3 regions of the Clostridioides sp. LIBA-7602 genome follow, and region 3 is predicted to be linked to each of the others. Evidence: a T-box and tRNA genes for the amino acid it is inferred to sense, from the RefSeq annotation. Region 3 holds a T-box; the other regions hold tRNA genes.
What was found. The T-box of region 3 lies ahead of asnS (asparagine--tRNA ligase). A T-box ahead of a tRNA ligase gene usually reads a tRNA of that ligase, here a tRNA-Asn.

Region 1 (6,979 bases), 1.8 Mb from region 3:
GCTACTTACGGAATCGAATTTCTTTCTCTTCCTTCAGGTACTTAGATGTTTCAGTTCCCTGAGTTCCCCTCATTAAGCTATGTATTCACTTAATGATACTTAGACATTACTCTAAGTGAGTTTCCTCATTCGGAAATCTTCGGATCAAAGTTTACGTGCAACTCCCCGAAGCTTATCGCAGCTTATCACGTCCTTCATCGGCTCCTAGTGCCAAGGCATCCGCCCTGCACCCTTAATAACTTGACCAGTTAAAAAGGTTTGATAGATTAAAGTCTATCAACTTGATAATTTTTAAAAGTTATCAGCTTTATATATTACAAATTAGATGTCATATCACTAAATATATATGCAGTTTTCAAAGTGCTAACGCACAGCGCCAACGGATAAATCCCGTTGCTTAAAGTGCTAACGCACAAGGCTTGTATAAAAATAAGCTTAAAGTGCATATAAGAGTCTACTAGATAAATCAAAGATTTAAGTAATATGCTCTTAAATGGTGGAGATGAGGAGAGTCGAACTCCTGACCCCTTGCTTGCAAGGCAAGTGCTCTCCCAACTGAGCTACACCCCCAAATATGAAGTTCATAAAGAACTTTCAAAATTAAACAGTAGGCAATTCTCCTTAGAAAGGAGGTGATCCAGCCGCACCTTCCGATACGGCTACCTTGTTACGACTTCACCCCAGTTATTGATTCCACCTTCGACGACTTCTTCCAAAAGGTTAGATAATCGGCTTCGGGCGTCTCCAACTCCCGTGGTGTGACGGGCGGTGTGTACAAGACCCGGGAACGCATTCACCGCAGCATTCTGATCTGCGATTACTAGTAACTCCAGCTTCATGTAGGCGAGTTTCAGCCTACAATCCGAACTGAGAGTAGCTTTAAGGGATTAGCTCCACCTTACGGCTTGGCAACCCTCTGTACTACCCATTGTAGCACGTGTGTAGCCCTAAGCATAAGGGGCATGATGATTTGACGTCATCCCCACCTTCCTCCAGGTTATCCCTGGCAGTCTCTCTAGAGTGCCCAACTTAATGATGGCAACTAAAGACAAGGGTTGCGCTCGTTGCGGGACTTAACCCAACATCTCACGACACGAGCTGACGACAACCATGCACCACCTGTCACCAATGTCCCCGAAGGGAAGTCTCCGATTAAGGAGATGTCATTGGGATGTCAAGCTTAGGTAAGGTTCTTCGCGTTGCTTCGAATTAAACCACATGCTCCGCTACTTGTGCGGGTCCCCGTCAATTCCTTTGAGTTTCACTCTTGCGAGCGTACTTCCCAGGCGGAGTACTTAATGCGTTAGCTGCGGCACCGAGGGGGGTAACCCCCGACACCTAGTACTCATCGTTTACAGCGTGGACTACCAGGGTATCTAATCCTGTTTGCTCCCCACGCTTTCGTGCCTCAGCGTCAGTTACAGTCCAGAGAGCCGCCTTCGCAACTGGTGTTCCTCCTAATATCTACGCATTTCACCGCTACACTAGGAATTCCACTCTCCTCTCCTGCACTCAAGTCTCCCAGTTTCAAGAGCTTACTACGGTTGAGCCGTAGCCTTTCACTCCTGACTTGAAAGACCGCCTACGCACCCTTTACGCCCAGTAAATCCGGATAACGCTAGCCCCCTACGTATTACCGCGGCTGCTGGCACGTAGTTAGCCGGGGCTTCCTCCTCAAGTACCGTCATTATCTTCCTTGAGGACAGAGTTTTACGACCCGAAGGCCTTCATCACTCACGCGGCGTTGCTGCATCAGGCTTTCGCCCATTGTGCAATATTCCCCACTGCTGCCTCCCGTAGGAGTTTGGACCGTGTCTCAGTTCCAATGTGGCCGATCACCCTCTCAGGTCGGCTACTGATCGTCGCCTTGGTAAGCCGTTACCTTACCAACTAGCTAATCAGACGCGGGTCCATCCTGTACTGGCTCACCTTTGATATTTAAGAGATGCCTCCCAAATATATTATCCCGTATTAGCATACCTTTCGGTATGTTATCCGTGTGTACAGGGTAGGTTACCCACGCGTTACTCACCCGTCCGCCGCTCTTTACCGAAGTAAATCGCTCAACTTGCATGTGTTAGGCACGCCGCCAGCGTTCATCCTGAGCCAGGATCAAACTCTCAAATAAAAGTTTATCAGGCTCAGATACTATTGTTATCAAAATATCTGGCTTTATGGTTTGTTTCTTGTTTTATAAATTAACCTACTGTTTAATTTTCAAAGTTCTTTATTGATATAGTTAGATGGTAGCGGTAATAGGAGTCGAACCTATGACCTTTCGGGTATGAACCGAACGCTCTAGCCAACTAAGCTATACCGCCGTATTTCTGGTGCCCAGAGGCGGAATCGAACCACCGACACGGGGATTTTCAGTCCCCTGCTCTACCGACTGAGCTATCTGGGCAAATGGTGGGCCTAGCTGGACTCGAACCAGCGACCTCACGCTTATCAGGCGTGCGCTCTAACCACCTGAGCTATAGGCCCTTTTCTTGGTCGAGGTGAAGGGACTCGAACCCCCGGCCCCATGGTCCCAAACCATGTGCGCTACCAAACTGCGCTACACCTCGAAATTTCATTTATTCTATTATACTACTCTAAAATCTACTTTTTTTCAAGTCCTTTTTATTTGGCAGGGGTGGAGGGACTCGAACCCCCGGCGCACGGTTTTGGAGACCGACGCTCTACCAACTGAGCTACACCCCTATGAAGAATAATGGACCTTCAGGGACTCGAACCCCAGACCTACCGGTTATGAGCCGGGCGCTCTAACCAACTGAGCTAAAGGTCCAAGTTGGTCGAGGTGAAGGGACTCGAACCCCCGGCCCCATGGTCCCAAACCATGTGCGCTACCAAACTGCGCTACACCTCGTTTTTAAATGGCGGAGAAGGAGGGATTCGAACCCTCGCACCGGTTACCCAGCCTAATCCCTTAGCAGGGGATCCTCTTGAGCCACTTGAGTACTTCTCCAAATTAATTCCTATTTATTTACTTGGCGGAGAGGGTGGGATTCGAACCCACGGCCCCTTTCGAAGTCACTGGTTTTCAAGACCAGCTCCTTAAACCACTCGGACACCTCTCCATTGGTGATCTATCCGCGACTCGAACGCGGGACACCCTGATTAAAAGTCAGGTGCTCTACCGACTGAGCTAATAGACCATATTTTTATTTGGCTGGGGATGCAGGACTCGAACCTACGCATACATGAGTCAAAGTCATGTGCCTTACCGACTTGGCTAATCCCCAATATATATGTGGTGAGCGCACAGGGATTCGAACCCCGGACACACGCCTTAGAAGGGCGTTGCTCTATCCAGCTGAGCTATGCACCCACGCTTTCTTTGGAGCGGGTGAAGGGGATCGAACCCTCACAGCTGGCTTGGAAGGCCAGAACTCTACCATTGAGCTACACCCGCATATTTAATTGATAATTGGTGGAGGATGGTGGATTCGAACCACCGAAGTCGATGACAACAGATTTACAGTCTGCCCCCTTTGGCCGCTCGGGAAATCCTCCGTATTAATTTTACATGGAGCTGGTGATAGGAATCGAACCTACAACCTGCTGATTACAAGTCAGCTGCTCTACCGTTGAGCCACACCAGCATTTTTTTGTTTTGGCGACCTGGAAGGGGTTCGAACCCTCGACCTCCAGCGTGACAGGCTGGCATTCTAACCAACTGAACTACCAGGCCGCAAATGGTGGGACCAACAGGGCTCGAACCTGTGACCCCCTGCTTGTAAGGCAGGTGCTCTCCCAGCTGAGCTATGATCCCACAAATGGTGACTCGTAGGGGAATTGAACCCCTGTTACCGCCGTGAAAGGGCGGTGTCTTAACCTCTTGACCAACGAGCCATATTGGCTCCAAGGGTGGGGCTCGAACCCACAGCCTACCGGTTAACAGCCGGTTGCTCCACCGTTGAGCTACCTTGGAATATCCAACGTGGCTATGTCCTACTCTCCCAGGCAGTTTCCCACCAAGTACCATCAGCGCTAGAGAACTTAACTTCTGTGTTCGGAATGGGAACAGGTGTATCTTCTCTGCTATTATAACCACATTTTTTTCTTGTTGCTAGGACAAGTATAATATTAACATTTTTTGTTATTTTTGTCAATACTTTTTTTAAACTTTTTTAGAGCTAACACTCTAAAAACTACACATATATTTTATTGAATGGACATCAAATAATTTGGTCAAGTCCTCGACCTATTAGTATCGATAAGCTAAATACATTGCTGCACTTACACCTTCGACCTATCAACCAGATAGTCTTTCTGGGGTCTTACCCTTGCGGTGGGAAATCTTATCTTGAAGTTGGCTTCGCGCTTAGATGCTTTCAGCGCTTATCCATTCCGTACATAGCTACCCAGCCATGCCCTTGGCAGAACAACTGGTACACCAGAGGTACGTCCATCCCGGTCCTCTCGTACTAAGGACAGGTCTTCTCAAATTTCCTACGCCTGCGACGGATAGGGACCGAACTGTCTCACGACGTTCTGAACCCAGCTCGCGTACCACTTTAATGGGCGAACAGCCCAACCCTTGGGACCTACTACAGCCCCAGGATGTGATGAGCCGACATCGAGGTGCCAAACCTCCCCGTCGATGTGGACTCTTGGGGGAGATAAGCCTGTTATCCCCAGGGTAGCTTTTATCCGTTGAGCGATGGCCCTTCCACGCAGAACCACCGGATCACTAAGTCCGATTTTCATCCTTGCTCGACCTGTATGTCTTGCAATCAAGCTCTCTTTTGCCTTTACACTCTACGTACGATTTCCGACCGTACTGAGAGAACCTTTGAGCGCCTCCGTTACCTTTTGGGAGGCGACCGCCCCAGTCAAACTGCCCACCTGACAGTGTCCCAAGACCAGATTCATGGCCTATGGTTAGAGTCCCAGTACTACAAGGGTGGTATCCCAAGGATGGCTCCGCCAAAACTGGCGTCCTGGTTTCAAAGCCTCCCACCTATCCTGTACATGTAGTACCAAGACCCAATGTCAAGCTACAGTAAAGCTCCATGGGGTCTTTCCGTCCTGTCGCAGGTATCCGGCATCTTCACCGGAATTACAATTTCACCGAGTCTGTTGTTGAGACAGTGCCCAAATCGTTACGCCTTTCGTGCGGGTCGGAACTTACCCGACAAGGAATTTCGCTACCTTAGGACCGTTATAGTTACGGCCGCCGTTTACTGGGGCTTAAGTTCACTGCTTCGATTGCTCTAACAGATCCCCTTAACCTTCCAGCACCGGGCAGGCGTCAGCTCCTATACATCGTCTTGCGACTTAGCAGAAACCTATGTTTTTGGTAAACAGTCGCTTGGGCCTATTCTCTGCGGCCACCGGATGGTGGCACCCCTTATCCCTAAGTTACGGGGTCATTTTGCCGAGTTCCTTAACAACAGTTCTCTCGCGGGCCTTAGGATACTCTCCTCACCCACCTGTGTCGGTTTGCGGTACGGGTACCTTTAACCTCGATAGAGACTTTTCTTGACAGTGTGAAATCAGCTACTTCGCTACTAAATTTCGCTCCCCATCACATCCCAGCATTATCAAAGCGGATTTACCTACTCTGACTGCCTCAATGCTTGGGCACACATAACCAACAGTGTGCTTAGCTTATCCTACTGTGTCATCCCATCTCTCAAACGGTTATCGGTAGTACAGGAATATCAACCTGTTGTCCATCACCTACGCCTTTCGGCCTCAGCTTAGGTCCCGACTAACCCAGGGCGGACGAACCTTCCCCTGGAAACCTTGGGTTTACGGCCTGTGGGATTCTCACCCACATCTCGCTACTCATGCCAACATTCTCACTCCCATACTGTCCACATGTCCTTACGGTCATGCTTCAACCCGTATGGGAAGCTCCCCTACCCATCATAATGATGCCGTAGCTTCGGTAGTAAGTTTTAGCCCCGGAAATCTTCGGCGCATGATCACTCGACCAGTGAGCTATTACGCACTCTTTGAATGAGTGGCTGCTTCTAAGCCAACATCCTGGTTGTCTGTGCAATCCCACATCCTTTACCACTTAACTTACATTTAGGGACCTTAGCTGACGATCTGGGCTGTTGCCCTTTCGACTATGAATCTTATCACCCACAGTCTGACTCCCAAGTATAAGATGACGGCATTCGGAGTTTGATAGTCTTCGGTAGGTGCAATACCCCCTAGGACATTCAGTGCTCTACCTCCGTATCTCTCACCTTGAGGCTAGCCCTAAAGCTATTTCGGGGAGAACCAGCTATCTCCGGGCTCGATTGGAATTTCACCGCTACCCACAAGTCATCCCCGAGCTTTTCAACGCTCGTGGGTTCGGACCTCCACGAAATTTTACTTTCGCTTCATCCTGCTCATGGGTAGGTCGCCCGGTTTCGGGTCTACGTCAAGTAACTGAACGCTCAGTTAAAACTCGCTTTCGCTACGGCTCCACACCTTAAGTGCTTAACCTTGCTACTTAACGTAACTCGTTGGCCCGTTCTACAAAAAGTACGCGGTCACACAAGAAATGTGCTTCCACAGCTTGTAAGTGCAGGGTTTCAGGTTCTATTTCACTCCCCTCCCGGGGTTCTTTTCACCTTTCCCTCACGGTACTATACGCTATCGGTCACTAGGTAGTATTTAGCCTTGGAGGGTGGTCCCTCCTGCTTCCCACAGGGTTTCACGTGTCCCGTGGTACTCTGGATCATATCTGAAGTCTTCTCGTTTAACATACAGGACTATTACCTTCTGTGGTGGGTCTTTCCAAACCTCTTCAATTACGATACCTCTTCGTTATGATATGTCCGCAACCCCAATAAAGAAAACTTTATTGGTTTGGGCTATTCCGCGTTCGCTCGCCGCTACTTACGGAATCGAATTTCTTTCTCTTCCTTCAGGTACTTAGATGTTTCAGTTCCCTGAGTTCCCCTCATTAAGCTATGTATTCACTTAATGATACTTAGACATTACTCTAAGTGAGTTTCCTCATTCGGAAATC
Region 2 (6,979 bases), 1.7 Mb from region 3:
ACCTTGAGCTATTAGTATTTGACTTTGAACTATATCTATTCCTGTAACCATCTCTGTTACAGTATGTTCAACCTGTACTCTTGTGTTCATCTCTATAAAATAATGTCCGCCATTTGCATCTACTAAGAATTCTAATGTTCCTGCATTAGCATAGCCTACATGCTTTGATAATTTGACTGCATCTTCACATATTTCTTGTCTTACTTTATCATCTAATGAAAAAGCTGGTGCATATTCTATTATTTTTTGATGTCTTCTTTGAACTGAACAGTCTCTTTCGTACAAGTGAACTATATTTCCATAGTTATCTCCTAATATTTGAACTTCTATATGTTTTGGATCAGCTATATATTTTTCTATAAATATGATATCCTCTCCAAAAGCTTTTCTTGATTCGCTACAAGCAGTTTCATATTCAATCTCTAAGTCTTCTTCGCGGTGTACAATTCTCATCCCTCTACCGCCACCACCATTAGATGCTTTTATCATAACAGGATAACCTATTTTATTTGCAACTTCTTTTGCTTCTTCAGTACTCTTTATTGCTTTTTCTACACCTGGTATAGTTTGAACATTAACTTCTTTTGCGATTTTCTTAGAGTTTATCTTATCTCCCATCATATTCATTACTTTAGATGATGGCCCTATAAAAGTAATTCCATTCTCTTCACATTTACGAGCAAACTCTGCATTCTCTGCTAGAAAACCATATCCTGGATGTATCGCGTCAACTTTTTTTCTCTTCGCCAAGTCAATTATCCCATCCATGTCTAGATACGCATCTATTGGCCCTTTGCCTTCCCCTATCAAATATGATTCGTCTGCTTTTGTTCTAAATAATCCATATTTATCTTCTTTACTATATATACCAACACTTTTTATCCCCAATTCTGAACAGGCTCTAAATATTCTTATAGCTATTTCGCCTCTATTAGCTACTAGTATTTTATTAAACTTTTTAAGCATACTCTATTCTTCTCCTTTATTGTTTGTGTAATATTAAAGATTATAGACTAAAATACTTTATTTTTGAAGATGTTTAAGCAAGTTCCTTAATTAATAAGATAAATTTATAAATATAAGTAATTTTTAGACTGTGTAAACTCAATTTACCTCACTAAAATTAAGGCATTTTTTATGGAATTTCAGGCAAATTTATGTGAAAATTTCTACAATTGACTTGATTTTATACTGTTTTTTCTTATGTTTACATAATTATTTTCATCTTTACGTAAGATTTTATATATTTTTTTAATATCGTTCATACCCTAATCTATTTGTCTAGATACCCTCTTCACTACATCTGAAAGTTTTAAATGACCTAAATCCGCATAAGCTATAGCCAAGATTATTTTTACGACTCCATCTACCTCATCTAATTTATATGCTCTAGCATTTATTATTGTGTATTTTGGCATAAATTCTTCTAAATCTAGTGCAAGTTCATCAGATAAAGTCATATATTCATCAAATTTTTCTTCATCAGATAAGTTAACAGAATCATATTGTTCGCTTATAATAGTATCTAAGTAATTCAAATCTATACTCAACTGATATGCAATTACATCTTCCCTTTTTGTACTTTTACTTAAATCTTTTTCAACTTTAAATTTGCTATTTTTATCTATAGTTAATTTTAGTTCTTCGCTATCAACTATTTCATTTCCTATTATTATATACAAGTTTCTTACCTCCTAAATATAAAAACTTTTTTAATCAAAAATAAAACCTCTAGTAAAATTACTAGAGGTTTGCACTGGTGGGATTAACAGGGCTCGAACCTGTGACCCCCTGCTTGTAAGGCAGGTGCTCTCCCAGCTGAGCTATAATCCCTCGATGTTTATATGGTGCGCCCAAAGGGACTCGAACCCCTAACCTTCTGATTCGTAGTCAGACACTCTATCCAGTTGAGCTATGAGCGCATGTTTTATTGGAGGCGACACCCAGATTCGAACTGGGGATCAAGGAGTTGCAGTCCACTGCCTTACCACTTGGCTATGTCGCCACCTTTTTGGTGATCTATCCGCGACTCGAACGCGGGACACCCTGATTAAAAGTCAGGTGCTCTACCGACTGAGCTAATAGACCATATTAGTTGGGGTGGATAATGAGAGTCGAACTCACGACCTCCAGAGCCACAATCTGGCGCTCTAACCAACTGAGCTATACCCACCATGTATTCATAATTTAATGTGGTGGGCCATCAGGGACTCGAACCCCAGACCTACCGGTTATGAGCCGGGCGCTCTAACCAACTGAGCTAATGGCCCACATTAAATTTTAGTAGCGGTAATAGGAGTCGAACCTATGACCTTTCGGGTATGAACCGAACGCTCTAGCCAACTAAGCTATACCGCCATACTTTGGTGCCCAGAGGCGGAATCGAACCACCGACACGGGGATTTTCAGTCCCCTGCTCTACCGACTGAGCTATCTGGGCATCTGGCGGAGAGGGTGGGATTCGAACCCACGGCCCCTTTCGAAGTCACTGGTTTTCAAGACCAGCTCCTTAAACCACTCGGACACCTCTCCATTGGTGATCTATCCGCGACTCGAACGCGGGACACCCTGATTAAAAGTCAGGTGCTCTACCGACTGAGCTAATAGACCATGTTATTTGGCTGGGGATGCAGGACTCGAACCTACGCATACATGAGTCAAAGTCATGTGCCTTACCGACTTGGCTAATCCCCAATATATATGTGGTGAGCGCACAGGGATTCGAACCCCGGACACACGCCTTAGAAGGGCGTTGCTCTATCCAGCTGAGCTATGCACCCACATTACAATATAAACACAAAATTTGGAGCGGGAAACGAGATTCGAACTCGCGACTTCAACCTTGGCAAGGTTGCGCTCTACCACTGAACTATTCCCGCTCGTTTATTAAATTGAATAAAAAATGGTGCGGATGAAGGGAGTCGAACCCCCACGCCAATGGCGCTAGATCCTAAGTCTAGTGCGTCTGCCAATTCCGCCACATCCGCGCATTTTTTTGGTGGAGGATGGTGGATTCGAACCACCGAAGTCGATGACAACAGATTTACAGTCTGCCCCCTTTGGCCGCTCGGGAAATCCTCCGTATTAATTTTACATGGAGCTGGTGATAGGAATCGAACCTACAACCTGCTGATTACAAGTCAGCTGCTCTACCGTTGAGCCACACCAGCATTTTTTGTTTTGGCGACCTGGAAGGGGTTCGAACCCTCGACCTCCAGCGTGACAGGCTGGCATTCTAACCAACTGAACTACCAGGCCGCAAATGGTGGGACCAACAGGGCTCGAACCTGTGACCCCCTGCTTGTAAGGCAGGTGCTCTCCCAGCTGAGCTATGGTCCCATTTTTGGAGCGGGTGAAGGGGATCGAACCCTCACAGCTGGCTTGGAAGGCCAGAACTCTACCATTGAGCTACACCCGCATATTTAATTGGTGACTCGTAGGGGAATTGAACCCCTGTTACCGCCGTGAAAGGGCGGTGTCTTAACCTCTTGACCAACGAGCCATTTTAATATTTTAATGGTTGCGGAGGCAGGACTCGAACCTACGACCTTCGGGTTATGAGCCCGACGAGCTGCCAACTGCTCCACTCCGCGATATTGTTTTATAAGTGCCGAAGACCGGAATCGAACCGGTACGAGAGGTAAGTCCCGCAGGATTTTAAGTCCTGTGCGTCTGCCAGTTCCGCCACTTCGGCTTTTTTGGCTCCAAGGGTGGGGCTCGAACCCACAGCCTACCGGTTAACAGCCGGTTGCTCCACCGTTGAGCTACCTTGGAATATATTGGAGGCGACACCCAGATTCGAACTGGGGATCAAGGAGTTGCAGTCCACTGCCTTACCACTTGGCTATGTCGCCGCCTTTTGGTGATCTATCCGCGACTCGAACGCGGGACACCCTGATTAAAAGTCAGGTGCTCTACCGACTGAGCTAATAGACCATATTAGTTGGGGTGGATAATGAGAGTCGAACTCACGACCTCCAGAGCCACAATCTGGCGCTCTAACCAACTGAGCTATACCCACCTTAATTGGTCGAGGTGAAGGGACTCGAACCCCCGGCCCCATGGTCCCAAACCATGTGCGCTACCAAACTGCGCTACACCTCGAAGTTATTTGCTTAATTTAATGTGGTGGGCCATCAGGGACTCGAACCCCAGACCTACCGGTTATGAGCCGGGCGCTCTAACCAACTGAGCTAATGGCCCACATTAAATTTTAGTAGCGGTAATAGGAGTCGAACCTATGACCTTTCGGGTATGAACCGAACGCTCTAGCCAACTAAGCTATACCGCCATATTTTGGTGCCCAGAGGCGGAATCGAACCACCGACACGGGGATTTTCAGTCCCCTGCTCTACCGACTGAGCTATCTGGGCATTTGGCGGAGAGGGTGGGATTCGAACCCACGGCCCCTTTCGAAGTCACTGGTTTTCAAGACCAGCTCCTTAAACCACTCGGACACCTCTCCATATTCTACTTCACAATGATTCATCCGAGGATCGAACTCGGGACACCCTGATTAAGAGTCAGGTGCTCTGCCAGCTGAGCTAATGAACCTAATTTTAATGGCTGGGGATGCAGGACTCGAACCTACGCATACATGAGTCAAAGTCATGTGCCTTACCGACTTGGCTAATCCCCAATATATGTGGTGAGCGCACAGGGATTCGAACCCCGGACACACGCCTTAGAAGGGCGTTGCTCTATCCAGCTGAGCTATGCACCCACAATTATATATGTACAAATTAAATAAAAATGGTGCGGATGAAGGGAGTCGAACCCCCACGCCAATGGCGCTAGATCCTAAGTCTAGTGCGTCTGCCAATTCCGCCACATCCGCGCATTTTTTTTGGTGGAGGATGGTGGATTCGAACCACCGAAGTCGATGACAACAGATTTACAGTCTGCCCCCTTTGGCCGCTCGGGAAATCCTCCGTATTAATTTTACATGGAGCTGGTGATAGGAATCGAACCTACAACCTGCTGATTACAAGTCAGCTGCTCTACCGTTGAGCCACACCAGCATTTTTTGTTTTGGCGACCTGGAAGGGGTTCGAACCCTCGACCTCCAGCGTGACAGGCTGGCATTCTAACCAACTGAACTACCAGGCCGCAAATGGTGGGACCAACAGGGCTCGAACCTGTGACCCCCTGCTTGTAAGGCAGGTGCTCTCCCAGCTGAGCTATGGTCCCATTTTTGGAGCGGGTGAAGGGGATCGAACCCTCACAGCTGGCTTGGAAGGCCAGAACTCTACCATTGAGCTACACCCGCATATTTAATTGGTGACTCGTAGGGGAATTGAACCCCTGTTACCGCCGTGAAAGGGCGGTGTCTTAACCTCTTGACCAACGAGCCATTTTAATATTTTAATGGTTGCGGAGGCAGGACTCGAACCTACGACCTTCGGGTTATGAGCCCGACGAGCTGCCAACTGCTCCACTCCGCGATATTGTTTTATAAGTGCCGAAGACCGGAATCGAACCGGTACGAGAGGTAAGTCCCGCAGGATTTTAAGTCCTGTGCGTCTGCCAGTTCCGCCACTTCGGCTTTTTTGGCTCCAAGGGTGGGGCTCGAACCCACAGCCTACCGGTTAACAGCCGGTTGCTCCACCGTTGAGCTACCTTGGAATATCCACGTGGCTATGTCCTACTCTCCCAGGCAGTTTCCCACCAAGTACCATCAGCGCTAAAGAGCTTAACTTCTGTGTTCGGAATGGGAACAGGTGTATCCTCTTTGCTATTATAACCACATATTGCCTATTTATAAGACAAGTATTATATTAACATCTTTATTTTTAAATGTCAATAGTTTTAAAGTACTAAATAGTAATTGTTTTTTATGATATATACCATATTAATTGAAGTTAGTACTTTACATAGAGTTAACACTCTAAAAACTACACATATATTTTACTGAATGAACATCAAATAATTTGGTCAAGTCCTCGACCTATTAGTATCGATAAGCTAAATACATTGCTGCACTTACACCTTCGACCTATCAACCAGATAGTCTTTCTGGGGTCTTACCCTTGCGGTGGGAAATCTTATCTTGAAGTTGGCTTCGCGCTTAGATGCTTTCAGCGCTTATCCATTCCGTACATAGCTACCCAGCCATGCCCTTGGCAGAACAACTGGTACACCAGAGGTACGTCCATCCCGGTCCTCTCGTACTAAGGACAGGTCTTCTCAAATTTCCTACGCCTGCGACGGATAGGGACCGAACTGTCTCACGACGTTCTGAACCCAGCTCGCGTACCACTTTAATGGGCGAACAGCCCAACCCTTGGGACCTACTACAGCCCCAGGATGTGATGAGCCGACATCGAGGTGCCAAACCTCCCCGTCGATGTGGACTCTTGGGGGAGATAAGCCTGTTATCCCCAGGGTAGCTTTTATCCGTTGAGCGATGGCCCTTCCACGCAGAACCACCGGATCACTAAGTCCGATTTTCATCCTTGCTCGACCTGTATGTCTTGCAATCAAGCTCTCTTTTGCCTTTACACTCTACGTACGATTTCCGACCGTACTGAGAGAACCTTTGAGCGCCTCCGTTACCTTTTGGGAGGCGACCGCCCCAGTCAAACTGCCCACCTGACAGTGTCCCAAGACCAGATTCATGGCCTATGGTTAGAGTCCCAGTACTACAAGGGTGGTATCCCAAGGATGGCTCCGCCAAAACTGGCGTCCTGGTTTCAAAGCCTCCCACCTATCCTGTACATGTAGTACCAAGACCCAATGTCAAGCTACAGTAAAGCTCCATGGGGTCTTTCCGTCCTGTCGCAGGTATCCGGCATCTTCACCGGAATTACAATTTCACCGAGTCTGTTGTTGAGACAGTGCCCAAATCGTTACGCCTTTCGTGCGGGTCGGAACTTACCCGACAAGGAATTTCGCTACCTTAGGACCGTTATAGTTACGGCCGCCGTTTACTGGGGCTTAAGTTCACTGCTTCGATTGCTCTAACAGATCCCCTTAACCT
Region 3 (6,979 bases):
AGGTTTTAGAGAGGGTACATTATATACTAATGAAGATATAAATAATGCAATAGCTGGAAATATGTATATACCTATTTCAACAACTAGTTTACATGGGACACATGTTGGAGGTATTTGTGCAACTATTGCAAGTGATGCTAGGATAATAGTGGTGAGGGTTGGAAATATACAGACAGATGTTTTTTCAAGAAGTACAGAATTTATGAGGGCAATTAAATTTATTTTAGATAGAGCATTAGAATTAAGAATGCCTGTTACATTAAACATAAGTTATGGAAGTAATGAAGGTTCGCATAGAGGAACATCCTTATTTGAACAATATATAGATGATATGTGTTTATTTTGGAAGAATAATATAGTTGTAGCGGCTGGAAATAATGCAGATAAAGGTGGTCATAAGAGAATTAGATTACAGAATAATACTGCAGAAGAAGTAGAGTTTGTAGTTGGAGAAGGGGAACGTATATTAAATATAAATATATGGCCAGACTTTGTTGATGATTTTAGTGTACATTTGGTAAGCCCATCAAATAGTCAAACACAATCAATTTCTCTGACTTCAGGTGAAATAAGAAATACTTTGGGTGAAACTAGGGTAACTGGTTATTTTTATCCTATAGCTCCATATTCTCTTACAAGGAGAGTTACCTTACAACTAAGTTCAAATACACAAATAAACCCAGGTTTGTGGAGAATTGTATTTGAGCCAATAGACATTGTAACTGGAAATGTAAATATATATTTGCCAACTTCTGAAGGATTAAATAGAAATACTAGATTTCTTATTCCAACTCAAGAACTTACTGTAACGGTTCCTGGGACAGCAAGTAGAGTTATAACAGTAGGCAGTTTCAATTCAAGAACAGATATAGTATCCATATTTTCTGGAGAAGGAGATACACAACTAGGTGTATTTAAGCCAGATTTATTGGCTCCAGGAGAAGATATAATATCATTTTTACCAGGAGGTACAAGTGGCGCATTAAGTGGAACTAGTATGGCTACTCCTCATGTTACAGGTGTTTGTTCATTGTTTATGGAGTGGGGAATTGTAAATGGAAATGATTTATTTTTATATTCTCAGAAATTAAGAGCACTACTTTTAAGAGGGGCAAGAAGGCTAAGTAATCAATCCTATCCAAATAATTCATCAGGATTTGGGTTTTTAAATTTAGCAGATATAGATTTGTACACTCTATCTAGTATAAATCAAGATTTAGAGACCGATGATATTGGATATAGAAGTATTAATAAATCATTTAAAGATGAAGAAAATAATTATAAACTTGTAGATGGTTATAATAACAATATAAAAAATGATATTAAATCAGATAGTTTTTGCAATGAGGATATGAATAGGCAAAGTGGAATTTTAGCAGGAATAAATATAATTCATACTCCTGAATTTGAAGGAGAATTAAATGCTTTAGGTATGGGTTCTGGTTTTATTAAATTAAGTGATTCATTAGGCATACTACCTATAGATGCTTCTGATTATAACAGTATACAAAGAATATTGGAACTTCCATCGATTATAAGGTCAGAATCAACTATAAAGATGTCATTACTTGGAACCATTAACCAAGGAACTTTTGGTGGTATAGTTGCAACAGAAGAGATAGGTGTAAATTTCTTTAAAAACAATCCAAACATTACGATAACAGGAAGAGGTACTCTAATAGCAATTGCAGATACAGGAATAGACTATCTACACAGAGATTTTATTTATCCAGATGGAACTTCAAAGATAGTATATTTATGGGATCAAACAAAAGAAGGAAGCCCACCTGAAGGTTTTTATATTGGAACAGAATACACACGAGAAGATATAAATAGAGCTATAGCAGACAATGACCCTAGTTTATCTCAGGATGAAGTTGGCCAAGGAACGATGTTAAGTGGTATATGTGCAGGACTGGGAAATGTAAATAGTGAATATGCAGGAATAGCAGAAGATGCTGAACTGATAATAATAAAACTTGGTAAGCTAGATGGTTTTTATAATAGTGCAATGCTATTTGCTGCATCTCAGTATGCATATAAAAAAGCTTTTGAACTTGGAAGACCATTGGTTATAAATGTATCTTTGGGTAGTAGCAGTCTAGCTGGCTTAACTAATAGAAGTAATAGTGAAAAAGCATTCTTTACTAGAGGTTTATGTATAACAGCAGGGGCAGGAAATGAGGGCAATACACAAACACATACATCTGGAAGTATACCACATGCAGGAGGTTCTGTTGATATTGAGTTGGAGTTAAGTGAAGATGAAGAAGAACTATCATTAGAGCTTTGGTTAAACAAGCCAGATAAGGCAGATGTAATAATAGTATCGCCTTCAGGTGAAGAGAGTAAAAGTGTCGGTGTATCAAGTTACAATAGAGTGACTGGTTTATTTGATTTAGAAGGAACTGATTATTTCATAACATATGTATACCCAACTACTTTTTCAGGTCAGCAGTTTACTAATATTACTTTGAAAAATGCTAAAAGAGGAGTATGGAAAATTAGACTAGTTGGAGTTTATATTATAAATGGTATATACAATTTATACTTGCCAAACAGAGTGCTTTTAAAAAGTGGAACTAGATTTAGACAGGTTGACCCTTTTTATACTATAAATTATCCTGCCATTCAAGATGATTTAATAACTGTAGGAGCATATAACACTATTAATAATAGTTTATGGCAAAGTTCATCAAGAGGTCCAACTATCGAAAATAGATTGAAGCCAGATTTAGTAGCACCAGGAGTGAGTATAATCGCCGCTTATCCTGGCAATACATACGCAACTATAACTGGTACAGCAGCAGCGAGTGCACATGTTGCAGGAGCTGCTGCAATGTATTTTCAATATACTTTTGCTGATGGAAGATATCCAAATCAAGCATATGTTCAAAAAGTAAAAACATTTATGCAAGCTGGAGCTAGAAAAAATTCAAATACAGTGTATCCAAATACAAGTGCTGGATATGGAGCATTAGATGTTAGGGGCATGTTTGATGTATTAAGGTAGGGGGGGAGTTATGGAAAAATCTTATTGTATAATTTATCAAGGTGATATAGAGACTGCACTCCAAGAAAATGGTATAAATAGGTATATGGTTTTAAATAGTCAGCTTGTAGTAATATATGTACCTATAGATTTTGATGAAACTATTTTAAATAACATATTGCAAGTAGCGTGGTGGGAGGAATCTGCCCCTATGAGTAGTTTGATTGATATAACTAACAATGTAAATAATGGAGAAACTATTACCACAGCTGCTGAAACTGAGTATATATATGAAAATCCATACAATGATATAACAGGAAGAGGAATTTTGTTGGCAGTTATAGATTCAGGCATAGATTACTTGCATCCTGATTTTATAAATGCAGATGGAAGTAGTAAAGTTTTAAGTTTATGGGATCAAGAAGCAAATACAAATCCACCACCAGAAGGTTTTATTTTTGGAAGTGAATTTACAAGAAGTGAGTTAAATATAGCCATAAGTAGAAATGATGGGAGTTTAAGCCAAGATAATATAGGTACTGGAACTTTAGCTTCTGGTATATTGGTTGGAAATGGGAGGGTAAATTCACAATATAGAGGTATTACTACAGAATCGGACTTAATAGTGGTTAAATTAAAATCATATACAGATACTTATTATGCTGGAAGGATAAATTACAGTGTTTCGGATTTTCTAGCAGCTATAACATATGTTACTAATATAGCAAGGACAGAAAATAAGCCTATAATAATAAATTTAACTATTGGAGTTAAATCAGGTGCTGTAGCAACTACTTCTATATTAGATACTTTTAATATCTTGAGTAGTGCTGGCGTAGTAGTAGTGAGTGGTGCAGGGAATCAAGGCAATACAGATATTCATTATTCTGGTAGATTTAACAGTGTAGGTGAAGTGCAAGATGTAATAATACAAGATGGAGATGATTATGCACTTGATATAACACTAAACACAAATGGCCCAGATAAAATAGGCGCACAAATAATATCTCCTTCAGGTGAAGTTAGCCATGATATAAGATATTCTCCAGATTTTTATGTATATAGAGGAAAATTTAACTTAGAAAATACTACTTATGCAATGCGATTTATTTATCCATATATTACTTCTGGAAAAGAAAACCTGGAGATAAAATTAAGCGATATAAAGCCTGGAGTATGGACTTTAAGATTGACTTCGGAACTTGTAATAGGAGGAGAATATGATATATATTTACCAAATAAAAACCTGATAGCTCCAGATACAAGATTTTTAGACCCTGATTCAATTGCTACAATAACTATGTACGCTGCTAGTGATGATGTAATCACAGTTGGCACATTTAATAATAAAACTGATAGTATGTGGATTGGTTCTTCAAAAGGGCCAATTAGAGGAAGAGGAATTAAACCAGATATAGTAGCGCCAGGTGTAGATATAATATCTACATATAAAAACGGGACATATAATACAGGCACAGGTACAGGCATTAGTAGTTCTATAGTTAGTGGTGTCTTAGCTTTATTAATGGAATACTTAGAAAAACAAGATAATATACCAAGGTTATCATTATTTACACAAGTTTTAAAAACGTATTTAATACTGGGAGCTACAAAACTTGATATATATACATATCCTAATGTATCACAAGGATATGGAATTTTAGATTTGAAAAATACAATTCAACAGATAGCAAATACCTTGTAAATAAAAAATTATATTTTATGAATAGTTGAATTTTGTTATATAGTTTATATATTAAAAAATGGTATCAGAAATCAATATTAAAATAAAAAAATAGTTGTATATTCTTTGTATAGGAAATAAAAATTTTGTATAAAAATAGGAATTAATTTTGTATTTTAAATATATATTATTAATTTAAAATCATTATAACTTCGACTTATGAATTTAATTTGAAAAATTGCTAAAACTATTACAAAATAAATAATAGAGGTGATAGTTTTGGAAAATAAAAAAGCAAGAGCATTAAAAGGAAAAGATAATAAAAGACTTAGAAGTCCACTTTTAGTTGGAAATGAGTCAACAGCAGCATGGGCTGATGTTGAAAAATTAAAACCTCATAGTAAAGTTTCAATACCTTCACTTAATAGTGTTGAAGAAGCAAAAGATTGGGTTGACAATGGAAGTAAGTTATAAAAGTTATAAGATTAAATAATGAAAATGAGTATTTATTGTGATTTTGTAGAGTAGTATGCTTTGAAGGTTTATATTGCTTTGAAGATTTGTAGTTAGTTTAATGAGCAGGGTACTACTCTACTTTTTTTATAAACATCAATAAGTATCAATTATATAAATTTATTGACTAAAAATTTATAAATTGGTATAATTTTGTTAATTAGCGGAAATAATATAAGATAAATACTGTGAAGAGAAGAGTAGATATAAAATGTAGTTTTAGCGAGTTGAGGATGGTGAGAGCTCAATACGAGGTTTATATTGAAGAACATCTTGGAGTTTCTAATCGAAAGCTTGTTTAGTAAGTAGACTTAGACGGAAGGCACCGTTATAGGCTTTAAGCATTGCTTAACTAAGAGGTCATTTATGACAATTAGGGTGGTACCGCGAGAGTAATAGTCTTTCGTCCCTTTATATAGGGATGAAGGGCTTTTTTTATTGAAATTATATTTAGAAGAAATTAATAACAATTATACTAGGAGGATTTAAAATGCAAAAGGAATTTATAACAGTAAAAGAATTGTACAGAGACAAAGAGCAGTACATAGGAAAAACTGTAAAAGTAGCTGGATGGATAAGAACATCTAGAGTATCTAAGAACTTTGGATTTATAGAGTTAAACGACGGAAGTTTCTTTAAAAATATGCAAATAGTATTTGATGAGAAAGTAGAAAATTTCAAAGAAATAGGGAAATTAGCAATAAGTTCATCTATACTTGTAGAAGGAGAATTAGTGTCTACAGAAGGAGCTAAACAACCAGTAGAGATACATGCAAAAAGTATAGTAGTAGAAGGCGAATCAGATAGTTCATACCCACTACAAAAGAAAAGACATACACTTGAATATCTAAGAACAATAGCACATTTAAGACCAAGAAGTAATACTTTTTCAGCTGTATTTAGAGTAAGATCAATAGCTGCATATGCTGTACACAAATTTTTCCAAGAAAGAAACTTTGTATATGCACATTCTCCAATCATAACAGGTAGTGACTGTGAAGGTGCAGGTGAAATGTTTAGAATAACAACTATGGATTTAAATGATATTCCAAAAACTGAAGATGGAAAAATAGACTATGCTCAAGATTTCTTTGGAAAAGAATCCAATTTAACAGTTAGTGGGCAATTAAATGCCGAAATAATGGCACTTTCTTTTAGAAATGTTTACACTTTTGGACCTACATTTAGAGCTGAGAACTCTTACACAGGAAGACATGCTTCAGAATTCTGGATGATAGAGCCAGAAATAGTTTTTGCGGACCTTGAAGATAACATGGAACTTGCAGAAGACATGATAAAATATGTTATAAGTTATGTTTTAGAAAATGCTCCTGAAGAAATGGAATTCTTTAATAGTTTTATAGATAAAGGCTTGTTAGAAAGATTAAATAAGATAGTAAACTCTGAATTTGTTAGAATAACATATACTAAAGCAGTAGAGTTATTGATTGAGTCAGGTCATGAATTTGAGTATCCAGTTGAGTGGGGATGTGACCTTCAAACTGAGCATGAAAGATATATAACAGAGCAAATATACAATTGTCCAGTATTTGTAACAGATTATCCAAAAGATATAAAAGCATTCTATATGAGAATGAATGAAGATGGTAAAACTGTTAGAGCAATGGATTTATTGGTTCCTGGTGTTGGAGAAATAGTAGGAGGTTCTCAAAGAGAAGAAAGAGAAGATGTTTTACTAGATAGAATTCATGAAATGGGATTAAGAGAAGAAGATTACTGGTGGTATCTAGAACTTAGAAAATTTGGTACTGCTACTCACTCTGGATTTG

Region 1: it encodes a tRNA-Asn, which carries the amino acid that the T-box ahead of asnS (asparagine--tRNA ligase) is inferred to sense. The anticodon was not compared.
Region 2: it encodes a tRNA-Asn, which carries the amino acid that the T-box ahead of asnS (asparagine--tRNA ligase) is inferred to sense. The anticodon was not compared.

The regions. Positions count from the first base shown of each region.
Region 1 is NZ_CP196991.1:130,708-137,686, reverse strand. Features, by position in the region: rRNA gene ACTG45_RS00985 (23S ribosomal RNA) at 1-246, opposite strand, end outside; tRNA gene ACTG45_RS00980 (tRNA-Ala) at 495-570, opposite strand; rRNA gene ACTG45_RS00975 (16S ribosomal RNA) at 626-2,128, opposite strand; tRNA gene ACTG45_RS00970 (tRNA-Met) at 2,245-2,321, opposite strand; tRNA gene ACTG45_RS00965 (tRNA-Phe) at 2,329-2,404, opposite strand; tRNA gene ACTG45_RS00960 (tRNA-Ile) at 2,408-2,484, opposite strand; tRNA gene ACTG45_RS00955 (tRNA-Pro) at 2,491-2,567, opposite strand; tRNA gene ACTG45_RS00950 (tRNA-Trp) at 2,628-2,703, opposite strand; tRNA gene ACTG45_RS00945 (tRNA-Ile) at 2,715-2,788, opposite strand; tRNA gene ACTG45_RS00940 (tRNA-Pro) at 2,793-2,869, opposite strand; tRNA gene ACTG45_RS00935 (tRNA-Ser) at 2,878-2,968, opposite strand; tRNA gene ACTG45_RS00930 (tRNA-Ser) at 2,992-3,080, opposite strand; tRNA gene ACTG45_RS00925 (tRNA-Lys) at 3,083-3,158, opposite strand; tRNA gene ACTG45_RS00920 (tRNA-Gln) at 3,170-3,245, opposite strand; tRNA gene ACTG45_RS00915 (tRNA-Arg) at 3,255-3,331, opposite strand; tRNA gene ACTG45_RS00910 (tRNA-Gly) at 3,342-3,415, opposite strand; tRNA gene ACTG45_RS00905 (tRNA-Tyr) at 3,432-3,516, opposite strand; tRNA gene ACTG45_RS00900 (tRNA-Thr) at 3,531-3,605, opposite strand; tRNA gene ACTG45_RS00895 (tRNA-Asp) at 3,618-3,694, opposite strand; tRNA gene ACTG45_RS00890 (tRNA-Val) at 3,700-3,775, opposite strand; tRNA gene ACTG45_RS00885 (tRNA-Glu) at 3,781-3,855, opposite strand; tRNA gene ACTG45_RS00880 (tRNA-Asn) at 3,860-3,934, opposite strand; rRNA gene rrf (5S ribosomal RNA) at 3,942-4,058, opposite strand; rRNA gene ACTG45_RS00870 (23S ribosomal RNA) at 4,191-6,979, opposite strand, start outside.
Region 2 is NZ_CP196991.1:34,001-40,979, reverse strand. Features, by position in the region: gene ACTG45_RS00400 (pyruvate carboxylase) at 1-966, opposite strand, end outside; gene ACTG45_RS00395 (hypothetical protein) at 1,269-1,682, opposite strand; tRNA gene ACTG45_RS00390 (tRNA-Val) at 1,758-1,833, opposite strand; tRNA gene ACTG45_RS00385 (tRNA-Arg) at 1,846-1,922, opposite strand; tRNA gene ACTG45_RS00380 (tRNA-Cys) at 1,932-2,005, opposite strand; tRNA gene ACTG45_RS00375 (tRNA-Lys) at 2,013-2,088, opposite strand; tRNA gene ACTG45_RS00370 (tRNA-His) at 2,097-2,173, opposite strand; tRNA gene ACTG45_RS00365 (tRNA-Ile) at 2,194-2,270, opposite strand; tRNA gene ACTG45_RS00360 (tRNA-Met) at 2,285-2,358, opposite strand; tRNA gene ACTG45_RS00355 (tRNA-Phe) at 2,365-2,440, opposite strand; tRNA gene ACTG45_RS00350 (tRNA-Ser) at 2,444-2,532, opposite strand; tRNA gene ACTG45_RS00345 (tRNA-Lys) at 2,535-2,610, opposite strand; tRNA gene ACTG45_RS00340 (tRNA-Gln) at 2,619-2,694, opposite strand; tRNA gene ACTG45_RS00335 (tRNA-Arg) at 2,704-2,780, opposite strand; tRNA gene ACTG45_RS00330 (tRNA-Gly) at 2,805-2,879, opposite strand; tRNA gene ACTG45_RS00325 (tRNA-Leu) at 2,904-2,987, opposite strand; tRNA gene ACTG45_RS00320 (tRNA-Tyr) at 2,997-3,081, opposite strand; tRNA gene ACTG45_RS00315 (tRNA-Thr) at 3,096-3,170, opposite strand; tRNA gene ACTG45_RS00310 (tRNA-Asp) at 3,182-3,258, opposite strand; tRNA gene ACTG45_RS00305 (tRNA-Val) at 3,264-3,339, opposite strand; tRNA gene ACTG45_RS00300 (tRNA-Gly) at 3,345-3,418, opposite strand; tRNA gene ACTG45_RS00295 (tRNA-Glu) at 3,428-3,502, opposite strand; tRNA gene ACTG45_RS00290 (tRNA-Met) at 3,518-3,593, opposite strand; tRNA gene ACTG45_RS00285 (tRNA-Leu) at 3,609-3,694, opposite strand; tRNA gene ACTG45_RS00280 (tRNA-Asn) at 3,700-3,774, opposite strand; tRNA gene ACTG45_RS00275 (tRNA-Cys) at 3,781-3,854, opposite strand; tRNA gene ACTG45_RS00270 (tRNA-Lys) at 3,861-3,936, opposite strand; tRNA gene ACTG45_RS00265 (tRNA-His) at 3,945-4,021, opposite strand; tRNA gene ACTG45_RS00260 (tRNA-Pro) at 4,028-4,104, opposite strand; tRNA gene ACTG45_RS00255 (tRNA-Ile) at 4,127-4,203, opposite strand; tRNA gene ACTG45_RS00250 (tRNA-Met) at 4,218-4,291, opposite strand; tRNA gene ACTG45_RS00245 (tRNA-Phe) at 4,298-4,373, opposite strand; tRNA gene ACTG45_RS00240 (tRNA-Ser) at 4,377-4,465, opposite strand; tRNA gene ACTG45_RS00235 (tRNA-Lys) at 4,482-4,554, opposite strand; tRNA gene ACTG45_RS00230 (tRNA-Gln) at 4,564-4,639, opposite strand; tRNA gene ACTG45_RS00225 (tRNA-Arg) at 4,647-4,723, opposite strand; tRNA gene ACTG45_RS00220 (tRNA-Leu) at 4,754-4,837, opposite strand; tRNA gene ACTG45_RS00215 (tRNA-Tyr) at 4,848-4,932, opposite strand; tRNA gene ACTG45_RS00210 (tRNA-Thr) at 4,947-5,021, opposite strand; tRNA gene ACTG45_RS00205 (tRNA-Asp) at 5,033-5,109, opposite strand; tRNA gene ACTG45_RS00200 (tRNA-Val) at 5,115-5,190, opposite strand; tRNA gene ACTG45_RS00195 (tRNA-Gly) at 5,196-5,269, opposite strand; tRNA gene ACTG45_RS00190 (tRNA-Glu) at 5,279-5,353, opposite strand; tRNA gene ACTG45_RS00185 (tRNA-Met) at 5,369-5,444, opposite strand; tRNA gene ACTG45_RS00180 (tRNA-Leu) at 5,460-5,545, opposite strand; tRNA gene ACTG45_RS00175 (tRNA-Asn) at 5,551-5,625, opposite strand; rRNA gene rrf (5S ribosomal RNA) at 5,632-5,748, opposite strand; rRNA gene ACTG45_RS00165 (23S ribosomal RNA) at 5,931-6,979, opposite strand, start outside.
Region 3 is NZ_CP196991.1:2,568,552-2,575,530, reverse strand. Features, by position in the region: gene cspBA (bifunctional germination protease/germinant receptor pseudoprotease CspBA) at 1-3,013, shown strand, start outside; gene cspC (bile acid germinant receptor pseudoprotease CspC) at 3,024-4,697, shown strand; gene ACTG45_RS12325 (CDIF630_02480 family spore surface protein) at 4,956-5,150, shown strand; T-box leader at 5,369-5,603, shown strand; gene asnS (asparagine--tRNA ligase) at 5,680-6,979, shown strand, end outside.